2 linked regions of the Polyangium spumosum genome follow. The protein of the gene in region 1 binds, or shares a complex with, the protein of each later gene. Links are inferred from orthologs where the notes say so. Each region holds a gene or a part of one and is shown in the gene's direction. Other genes may lie near its edges.

What was found. The genes of interacting proteins can lie anywhere in the genome.
Region 2: the proteins of hisH (region 1) and hisF are in contact, whole or in part, in a crystal structure (PDB 6RU0), measured with the Thermotoga maritima proteins. The link is inferred for Polyangium spumosum from one-to-one orthologs. Residues at the interface, in WP_004080484.1 of Thermotoga maritima: Asn15, Arg18, Arg22, Arg117, Leu118, Pro119, His120, Met121, Gly122, Trp123, Asn124, Asn134, Gly135, Tyr136, Tyr138, Val140, Tyr158, Glu180, Lys181, Ser182, Ser183, Lys184, Ile185; in WP_004080486.1 of Thermotoga maritima: Met1, Leu2, Ala3, Arg5, Ser40, Glu41, Asp45, Glu46, Ala70, Glu71, Ile73, Asp74, Ile75, Pro76, Phe77, Asp98, Lys99, Ser122, Gln123, Glu161, Thr195, Leu196, Asn247, Arg249, Glu251.

The regions. Positions count from the first base shown.
Region 1 is NZ_WJIE01000004.1:380,887-386,117, reverse strand. What follows is about bases 1,286-4,074. They hold hisH (imidazole glycerol phosphate synthase subunit HisH), read left to right. Parts: upstream 1,286-2,252; coding sequence 2,253-2,897; downstream 2,898-4,074. Other genes in these bases: GF068_RS15430 (DUF1552 domain-containing protein), read right to left, coding at 3,403-4,074; GF068_RS15435 (nuclear transport factor 2 family protein), read right to left, coding at 2,901-3,326; hisB (imidazoleglycerol-phosphate dehydratase HisB), read left to right, coding at 1,663-2,250; GF068_RS15450 (hypothetical protein), read right to left, coding at 1,286-1,614. In the rest of the region: lon (endopeptidase La), read right to left, coding at 1-782; more of GF068_RS15450, read right to left, coding at 850-1,285; more of GF068_RS15430, read right to left, coding at 4,075-4,779; GF068_RS15425 (DUF1592 domain-containing protein), read right to left, coding at 4,776-5,231. UniProt on the Escherichia coli protein: IGPS catalyzes the conversion of PRFAR and glutamine to IGP, AICAR and glutamate. The HisH subunit catalyzes the hydrolysis of glutamine to glutamate and ammonia as part of the synthesis of IGP and AICAR.
Region 2 is NZ_WJIE01000015.1:66,608-71,171, forward strand. Bases 669-3,438 are described here. They hold hisF (imidazole glycerol phosphate synthase subunit HisF), read left to right. Parts: upstream 669-1,542; coding sequence 1,543-2,334; downstream 2,335-3,438. Other genes in these bases: GF068_RS34955 (hypothetical protein), read left to right, coding at 703-1,500; GF068_RS34965 (hypothetical protein), read left to right, coding at 2,331-3,438. Also shown: GF068_RS34950 (zinc ribbon domain-containing protein), read right to left, coding at 1-321; more of GF068_RS34965, read left to right, coding at 3,439-4,124; GF068_RS34970 (patatin-like phospholipase family protein), read right to left, coding at 4,132-4,564.

The DNA.
Region 1 (5,231 bases):
TCGTCCTCGCCCGCCTCGCCGAGCTCCTCGCGGATGCTCTTCATCTGCTGGCGCAGGATGTACTCGCGCTGGCTCTTGCCCATCTCCTCCTGGACCATGGAGGAGATCTCCTTCTTCACGCGCAGGACCTCGAGCTGGCGGCCGACCATGGCGAGCACGAGCCGGACGCGCGCCTTCACGTCGAAGGCCTCGAGGATCTCCTGCTTGTCGGCGACGGACGCCTGCGCCTGCGGGAAGTTCGAGGCGATGAGGTCGGCGAGCGCGCCGGGCTCGCGGACGTTGTCGAGGATGCCCGCCGTGTCGCGCGGCAAGTTCGGCATGAGCTGCAGGACCTCGCGCGTGGCCTCGCGCAGGCCCGTGCCGAGCGCGTCGAGCTCGACGTCGCGGACGAGCGACTCGGGGATACGCTCGATCTTCGCGCGCATGTACGGCTCGAGCGCGACGATGTTCTTCACGCGGAACCGGCCGAGCCCGTTCAGGACGACGGAGTAGTTGCTCGGCCCGAGGCGGATCACCTTCACGACCCGCGCGATCGTCCCGATCGTGTAGAGCTCCTTGAAGGTCGGCTCGTCGATCTCGGGCGAACGCTGGCTGATCACGCCGACGAGGGCCCGCTCGCGTCCGAGGAGGTCCTCCACGAGCCGGACGCTGCGAGGACGCCCGACGTTGATGGGGACCACCGACATCGGGAACAAAACGGAGTTCCGCAGCGGGAGGATCGGGACGCTATCCTCGCCCGAGGAAGAGGGCGGTCGTGAAGGGGGCGCGCCGTTCGAGGCCATTATGCGCGACACCCTAGTACATTTTTTGCGGACCTGCTCGTGAGGCGCAGGCTCGACGCAGCGCCGGTCAGAAGTCGCGAATTTTCCAGAGCCCGTGCTCGCGCACCAGCGCGACCGTACCGCCGGCGCCGTAGGACATCGACGCGCTGTCGCCGGTCTCTTCGATGACCGCGGTCGGCAGCGCCGTGCGAATGGCCTGGACGATGCGGTTGATCTGGTCCTTCTGCGGGCCCTCCCAGGCCGCGCGGAGCTTGTCCGCCGTGAGCTCGGTGCCGTTCGTCTTGGTCGCAGGCGCGTCGGTCTTTCCTGCGGGCGGAGCGCCGTCGGGCGGGGCGGCGGGCGCGGGCTCTTCGCCGAGGGTGATGCCCTCTTTTTCGGCGTCGGGGACGTAGCGGAGGATGACGTCGTAACGCTTGCGCTCGAAGGCTCGCAAGAAGCCAGCGAGCGCCTGGCGCGGCGTGGCCTGGCTGTAGAGGTCGATCGCAGCGGCGTCGATGCGCCACTTGGCGTCCTCGTAGACGAGGAGCAGCTCGTCGCCGTTCGGCAAGCTCACGGTGGCCGTGACGAGCGGATCACTCGACGGGCGCGAGACCGCGCGGGCGATCTCGAGGACCTCGTCGGGGCTCTCCTTCACGGCGCGGCGGAACGCCTCGAGCGACATCGAGCGCTTGGCGTCGTCGGAGAGCAAGCGGTAGGCGTCGTCGACGCGGCCCTCTTCGAGCGCGCGGGCGTAGGCGCGGAGCGTGTCGCTGGGCCCTTGCTGGACGAGGGTGCTCGGGCTGCAGGCGGCGCCGAGGAGCGCGAAGGCGACGAGCGCGGCGGAGAGCTTCACGAGGCGGGCATAACACATCTACGGGCGAAAGGAGCTAGGATGCCCGCCATGCCGCGAGTTGCTCGGGTCGAACGAGTCACCCACGAGACCCGCATCGCCGTCGAGATCGATCTGGACGGGACGGGAAAAAGCCGCATCTCGACGCCGCTCCCGTTCCTCTCGCACATGCTCGATCAGATCGCCAGGCACGGCCTGTTCGATCTGACCGTCGAGGCGCAAGGCGACGTGGAGATCGACGGGCACCACACGACCGAGGATCTCGGGATCGTGCTCGGCTCGGCCGTCGCGCAGGCGCTCGGGGACAAGGCCGGGATCACGCGTTACGGCGAGGCGACGTTGCCCATGGACGAGGCGCTCGTGACGTGCGCGCTCGATCTCTCGGGTCGCCCGTATTTCGTGTTTCGCGTGCCCTTGCCCAAGGCCAAGGTCGGGACGTTCGACGTGGAGCTCGTGCCGGTGTTTTTCGAGGCCGTCGCCCGCTCGACGCCGTGCAACCTGCACCTGCGGATGCACGAGGGCGAGAACCTGCACCACATCATCGAGATCAGCTTCAAGGCCTTCGCCAAGGCGCTGATGCGGGCGACGCGGATCGATCCACGCGTGACGGGCGTGCCGTCGACCAAGGGGAGCCTCTAGCCATGACGCGGGTCGTGGTCGTGGATCTCGGGATGGGCAACCTGCGCAGCGTGGAGCGCGCGATCACGCAGGCCGCCGCGGATCGAGGCGCGTCGTGCGAGGTCGTCCGGAGCGGGCGCGTCTCGGACGTGCTCGGCGCGGACAAGATCGTGATGCCGGGGCAAGGCGCGTTCCGCGATTGCGCGGCGGCGCTCGCGGGCGAGCTCGGGGAGGCGCTGCGGGAGGTCGTTCGCCAGGGCAAACCCTATCTCGGCATTTGCCTGGGGCTGCAGGCGTTGTTCGAGCGGAGCGAGGAGGCGCCGGGGGCCGCGGGGCTCGGCATCTTCCGCGGCGAGGTGCGACGGCTCGATCCCGGATCCGGCGCGGAGGCGGTAAAGATCCCGCACATCGGGTGGAATCGGCTCGAATGGAAGCGCGAGGCGGCAGGGGCGCTCGGCGCCTGGGGAAGGGAGGCGCCGCACGTGTACTTCGTGCACAGCTATCACGCGGTGCCGGAGGATCCGTCGATCGTGGTGGCGACGGTGACGCACGGGCCGAACGTGATCACGGCGGCGGTCGCGCGGGAGAACGTGACGGCGGTGCAGTTTCACCCGGAGAAGAGCCAGGCCGCGGGCCTCATGCTGCTCGGGGCGTTCGTCGCGGGGTGACGCTCAGCCGAACAACATCCCCGTGATCCGCGGATAGAGCCTGCGGATGCCGGGGACGCTGCCGGCCATGGACGAGAGCACGTCCCAGTGGTCGCGGTGATACACGACGAGGCCACTCTCCGTGCGGAACTCGCTCACGCCCGGGGCCGTGATCGTGAGGCCGAGCCGGGTCTCGATCGTCGCGGTCCACGAGAGCATGAAATGGGGCTCTTGCCCGACGAGCGCGAGGTCGTCGAAGCGCATCTCTTTCAGGCGCCTGAAGAGGTTCTCGTTGATGCGGAGGAATCGATCCTTGCCCGTGACGTCGTTGAACGGGTCGACGAAGCGGACGTCGGGCGCGTAGATCGCGTCGAGATCCGGCAGGACCTTCTCGCGGCGAATGTGGTAGGTCGCGAAGAGGGTGAGGAGACGCTCGGGCAGCGTGGGCATGCTGCCCGATATAGCACTTACGACGCAGGCGGGGGTTTGGGGGCAGAGCTCGGCTCGCCGAGCGGAGCCCCCAACGTCAGGCGATGATCTCGGTGAGCATGCCCTTCGGCAGCTCGGGATCACCAAAATCGTCGAGCGGGCCTCCCGCGCCGTTCTTGCAGCCGAGCGCGGCGCCGATCGTGCCGAGCAGCCGGCCGTTGTGCACGCCGTTCACGTCGACGTACTGGCCCGTCTTCAGGTAACCATTCGCGCCGCCGCAGAGGACGTACGGGACGTCGGTGTACGAGTGGTACTTGTTGCCGAGGTCGTTCAGCCAGACCGCGACGCCGAAATCGAGCAGCGATCCCGAGCCGAGATCGTAGGACGCGAGTTTGTCGAGAAGGTACTTGAACATCCGCGCGTGGATGCGGTCGATCTCGTGGTGCAAGAGGTGCGCGCCCTCGATCGGCGGGCCCTCGGAGCCGTCGCTGTCGATGCGGTGCGAGATCTTGTGGAAGCTCTTCTGCTTGACGCCGTTGATCGTGTACTGCGTGCTGTCGTTGCCGTCGCCGATCTGGATCGTCGCGGCGCGTGTCGTCCCGCAGGCCATCGCGAGCGCGATGATGTCCATCTGCATCCGCGCGACCTTCTCCAGGTTGTCGTTCGCGCGTGCGTCCGGGCTCATCGCCTCCATCGCCGCGACCTCCTCGGCCGTGAGCGCGCACTGCAGCCCGACCTCGAGGTCGCGGATCGACTGGAAATGCAGGTCCAATCGATCCCGATCGGCCTTGCCGAGGTCGCTGCGCGTCATGAGCGATTGCATCTGCTCGCGCACGAGGTCGTTCACGCTCTTGCGCTGCGCGGCGAGCTTCTTCAGGACCTCGGGGTCGAGGTTCGAGAGGCCGAAGAGCGCCTTGTAGGCGTTGATCGGGTTGTGCTCGGCGGCGCGGATCACCTTCGCCTCGCGGTACGAGAGCACCTCGTTGATGTAGCCGGCCTTCTTGCCGGCATACAGCGTGAGGGGCTCGACGCCCGCGGGGTTGAGCTCGCGCGCGATGCGGTTGTCGATCGACTCGCCCATCGCGAGCGACTCGTTGCCGCTCGGATCCTGCGAGACCTTCTGCGCCGTCAGGCACTGGTTGCCGCCGCCGGAGTGGCCGCAGCCGTTGCCTGGGAACGCGAAATTGATGCCCTTCACCAGGATGAGGCGCGAGGCATACGCGCTGAGCTCGCTGACCGCGCGATCACCCTCCGCGTTCATCGACTCGGTCGTGAGGGCGCCAGTCTGGCTCGGCCAGAACATCTCGGGTTCGTCGTTCGTCTGCTGCACGACGCCGTTCGCCTGGCGCATGAAGATGGCGAAGGGCGGCACGTCACCCGGGCCGGCCTCGGCCTTGCGCGGCGAGAAGCTCTCGATGAACGGGAGCGCGAGCGAGACGCCGAAGAGTCCTCGAAGAAAATGACGGCGATTCATGGCGCGACCTCCACGGGGCGGCGGGTCGAGAAGGCTTCGGAGCCGACGAGCTCGAGCAGGAGCTCCTTGACGGACATGCCCGTGCGCGAGGCCTCGCCGAGCTTCTCGATGAGCACGGCGTCCTCGACCTCGGCGTCCCGGCCATAAGCGAACTCGAGCCAGTTGCGCGCGAAGCACTCGTTCGCCTCGCGGCTCTCGGCGAGCATCTGGCTCCACGTGATGGCGTCGTCGAAGCTCGCCATCCCGCCGCCGAGCGGATACGCGTCCGCGGCGTCGACGGGGAAGCCGTTGTCCTCGGTGCGATAACGGCCGATCGCGTCGTAGTTCTCGAACGCGAAGCCAGCCGGGTTGATGAGCGTGCCGTGGCACGAGGCGCCGCACGTGCCCTTGCCGGTGTGCGCGGCGACGAGCTCACGCGTCGTCTTGCCTTCGGCCGGCGGCAACGGCGGGAC
Region 2 (4,564 bases), on another replicon or contig:
CGTGCCCTCGGCAGGCGACGGCGGCTTGACGGCGGGCGCCGCTGCCTTCGGGGCGGGCATGCCGACGAGGGTGCGGTTCTCGGGCGGCGGGACGGCGAGCGGCTTCTGCGCACCCTTGCCGGGCATGACCTGCGTGGGCGCGTCCGGATCGACCGCGACGCCCGCGTTTGGGCCCTTGGCGAGATCGGAGAGCGCGACGCCCATCATCGTGCGCCCGACGCCGGCTTTGTGTGCAGGGTCGAGCGAAGCCAGCGCGAAGCCACACGTCACGCAGGTGACGGCGCCGGGACTGGCCTTGGTCCCGCACTCGGGGCAGTGCATCGCGCGGATACTACCGCTGCCAGTCGCCAGGGGAAGCCCCAGGGCGCATCCCGACGGGAACGGCTCGTGTTCCGCGAGGGCCGAGTCGTGTTCCGCGAGGGCCGGGTCGCGTTCCGCGAGGGCCGGGTCGCGTTCCGCGAGGGCCGGGTCTCATTCCGCGAGGGCCGGGTCTCATTCCGCGAGGGCCGAGTCTCGTTCCGCGAGGGCCGGGTCGCATTCCGCAAGGGCCGGGTCGCATTCCGCGAGGGCCGACTCGTATTCCGCGAGGGCCGACTCGTGTTCCGCGAGGGCCGGGTCGCGTTCCGCGAGGGCGCTCCAAGGTTGACAGCCGCCCCAGTGAGGGGCGACATCTTGGACCGTCCTTTCCTTGGGAGGTTTCCGTTGCTCGAGCACCTCAACATCGACGAGATGGTCGCGGTCATCGCTCCCTGGATCGATCCGACGAAGCGCAAGGATATCTTCCTTGCGATCCCGGAGATCGCGGCGCTGCACGGCAGGGTGGTCAAGGCGCACGAGGCGGTGAGCACGCTGCCGCAGGCGAAGCAGTCGTCGACGGCGCTCTCGGCGATCCTGGAGGAGGAGACGCTCGTGGACGCGCGGCACGACCACCTGGCCCGGGCGATCTCGCACTCGCTCGACGCGCGGGCCGAGCTCTACCTGGCGGGGCACCCGCCCGACTTCGGGCGGGCCGCCAAGGCGCGCGACATCTCGCGCAAGCTCTTGCCGACGGGGCTCGCGATCGTGAACGCGCCGCTCCTGGCCGAGTCGGGCAACACGGCCCGCGTCGCGCGGCTCGTGCGGGAGGAGGAGCCCTGGATGAGCGAGTTCCTCGCGGAGATCCCGTCCGGCGCGCCGCCGCACACGCTGAAGGACGTGGTGGACGCCTGGGTCGCGACCGGCGCGCGCCTCGCCGAGCTGGAGAACAAGCGCGCGGAGCTCCTGGCAAAGGAGGCGGCGAAGCCCGAGGGCGCGCTGTCGCCCCAGGCCGCGCGTAGCCAGTGGCTGCGCGTGGTGTCGCAGGTGCTCTCGAACCTGGAGCTGTCGGACGCGCCGGTGGAGTACATCGAGGCGATCCGGAGGCCGGTGCTGCGCGCGTCGGAGCGCGCAGAACGCCGATATGCGGGAGACAAGGCGGTCACGGACGCCAGGGACGACGACACCTTGCCCGCGGACGGCTGAGGGAAGTTGGCCCATCGAGGCGCTCGGCGCTAAGCGCGCTGTGTGCTGGCCAAGCGCATCATCCCCTGCCTGGACGTGAAGGACGGACGCGTCGTCAAGGGCGTCCAGTTCGTCGGGCTGCGGGACGCGGGCGACCCCGTGGAGGCCGCCCGGCGTTACGACGAGGCGGGGGCCGACGAGATCACCTTCCTCGACATCACGGCCTCCCACGAGAAACGCGGGACGCTGCTCGACATGGTGCGGGCGGCGGCGGACCAGCTCTTCGTGCCGCTCACCGTGGGCGGCGGCGTGGGGAGCGAGCGCGACATCGAGGCGTTGCTCGACGCGGGCGCCGACAAGATCGCGATCAACACGGCCGCCGTGCGGGAGCCCGCGCTCGTGGAGCGCGCGGCGGCGCGGTGGGGCGCGCAGGCGATCGTGGTGGCGATCGACGCGAGGCGGGTCGGCGCCGAAGAGCCGGCACGCTGGACCGTGGTGACCCACGGCGGGCGGCGGGAGACGGGGCTCGACGTGGTCGAATGGGCGAAGCGGATCACGTCGCTCGGCGCGGGAGAGCTCCTGCTGACGAGCATGGACCGGGACGGGACGAAGGCAGGCTACGACCTCGGGCTGACGCGGGCCGTGGCGGACGCGGTGAGCGTGCCGGTGATCGCGTCGGGCGGCGTGGGGACGCTCGAGCACGTGTACGAGGGGCTCGTCGTAGGAGGGGCGGACGCGGCGCTGTGCGCGTCGATCTTCCACGACGGGACGCACACGGTGGCAGAGGCGAAGGCGTACCTGGCAGGGCGTGGGGTGCCGGTGCGGATGGCGGATCCGAGGAGAGGTGGGTCGTGAATCGGGCGAACGTGACGCTGTCGGAGGTCCTCGGCGCCGCTGGCGCGCGCGCGGCGGCCATGGTGCCGGAGAGCGCGGGCTACCTCGTGCTGTCGCTCTGCGCCGCGATCGGGAACCTGCCCATCCGGGTGGACCCGCGCGCCGTGACGCTGTCGGCCGAGGGCGTGGTGGGCGTGGACCGACAAGGCGAGGTGCTGTCGGGCGCCGAGGCCGCGCGCGGGCTGCGGGAGCTGCTCGCGAGGTTGTTGTCGGTGACGGCCAGCGGAGCGCCGCGCCTGCACGCCGTGGCGAGGCCGCGCTCTCCAGGCGCCGAGCGAGGGCCGGCCCAGGTGGCGGCAGAGATCGAGGCCGCGCTGGTGCCGCTGAACCGAGGCGCCGCGAAGAGGACGCTGGCGAGGCTGGCGAGGGAGACGGCACGCGCCGTGGAGGCAGGGTTCGTGGTGGAGCCGGCTCCGGTGCAGGCGCCGGTGGTGGTGGCCCCGGTGGCGGCTCCGGCGGCGGCTCCCGCTGCCGCTGCCGCTCCCGCTGCCGCTGCGGCTCCCGTTTCCGCTCCCGCGACCGTTCGCGACCCCGTTCCCGTCTCCGCTCCCGTTTCCGCTCCCGCGACCGTTCCCGATCCCGCTTCCGTGGAGCGCATTTCGATCCGGGGCATTCCTTCTCTCGACTCCGCATGGCTCTTCACCGCGCCGCCCTCGGGCCCGCTGCGGGAGGCGACGCCGACGCTCGAGGACCCGGTGTCCCTCGAGGCCACGCCCCTCTGCAGCGTGGACCTCGCCTTGCTGGAGGCGCCTCCCGAGAGTGAACGATCGAGCCCCGCAGCCGCGGTCTTGCCCGCCTCGGAGCCCGCCGCCGCGCCGGCGCCGTCGCCGGTGATGCCGGCGCCGACCGAGTCGACGCTGCTCTCGGCGCGGGAAGCGGCCGTCGAGCCGAAAACCCCCCCCTCCGCGTCACCCGCGGCGGCGGAGGTGCGCGCGCACGACGACGTGCTGCGACCGAGCCACGAGAAGACGTTGCCCTGGCCCGTCGGGCTCGGCATGCGGCCGCGCACGCCGCTGCCCGCGGAGGCGGCGCCCGCCGTGGCCGCCGTGCCCTCGGAGGTGCCGCCTTCGGCCGAGGAGCTCCTGAGCTTCGAATTCGAGGTGCTCACGCCCTTGCCCTCACCCGCCGTGACGAAAGGCGTCGAGGCGCTGTCGCCGTCGGGATTCTCGGGCATGGTGGAGGCGCTCGAGCCCCCCGCGACGGAGCCGCCGCATTCGGTCGCGCCGTCGATTTTAATGCCGCCGGCGTCGGTGGCGCCCGTGGTCGCCGAGGCGGCGAACGTGGAGGCCCCGGCGGAGGCCGCCGTGGTCGCGCCGCCCGCGCCGACGGGGCCGGACCGCGTGGACGAGCTGCTGCATCGGTTCGCGCAGCCGGAGGGCGGCGAGGAGGCGCTGTTCCGAGCGACGGCGTCGAGCTTGAAGGAGCTCGCGGGGCTCGAGCCGACGCCTTACGCGCCGTCGGTGCTCCCGGCGATCCGCATCCCCCCGCGCGCCGAAGGCAAGAGCCCCGCATGGCTGCCGCAGGCGAAGCGCGACCCCGCGGAGCTCACGCCCGCGCCGCTGGTGCCGGTTCAGCGCAAGACGGGGGCGCGGCTGCTCGTGCCGCTCGTCTTGCTTCTGGTGGTGCTGGCAGGGACGGGCGCGCTGGCGTGGGCCAAGCCGGGGCTTTTCGCGCAGGTGCCGCGATTCTGGAAGAGCGCGCCGAGCGAAGCGGCGGAGAGGTCGGTGGCGGCGACGGACGAGGGCGAGTAGAGCGCGCCTATACGCGCTCTAAATACGCACGCGTCGCCGCCGCGCCGTTGGTGATGAGCTTGTCCTGCATCTCCTTCGGCAACGTGAACTCGGTCGTCGCGACATTCGCGTCGTCGATGAAGACCGTCCGCGAGAGCGCGGCCGCGTCGAGGTGGAGCAGCGTCGACGACGAGAGGATGAACGAGACCAGGGCCTTCGTGTAGCTCTGGAAGTCGGTGACATCCATGCGCGGCAGCCGCCAATCCTCGCGGGCGGCGTCGTTTTCGGCCTTCGTGCCGAGGCAAAACCCGAGCGTGGGCGCATTCTCGGCCGGCCCGCCCTCCTCGGCCCCGATCGCCGGCATTTTACGGACGCCATCGAAGAGGTCGATCGGGTAATTCCACGAGACGCCGCCGTCGACGTAGAGGTCGCCCTCGAAGGGGTACGCCTCGAAGAACAGC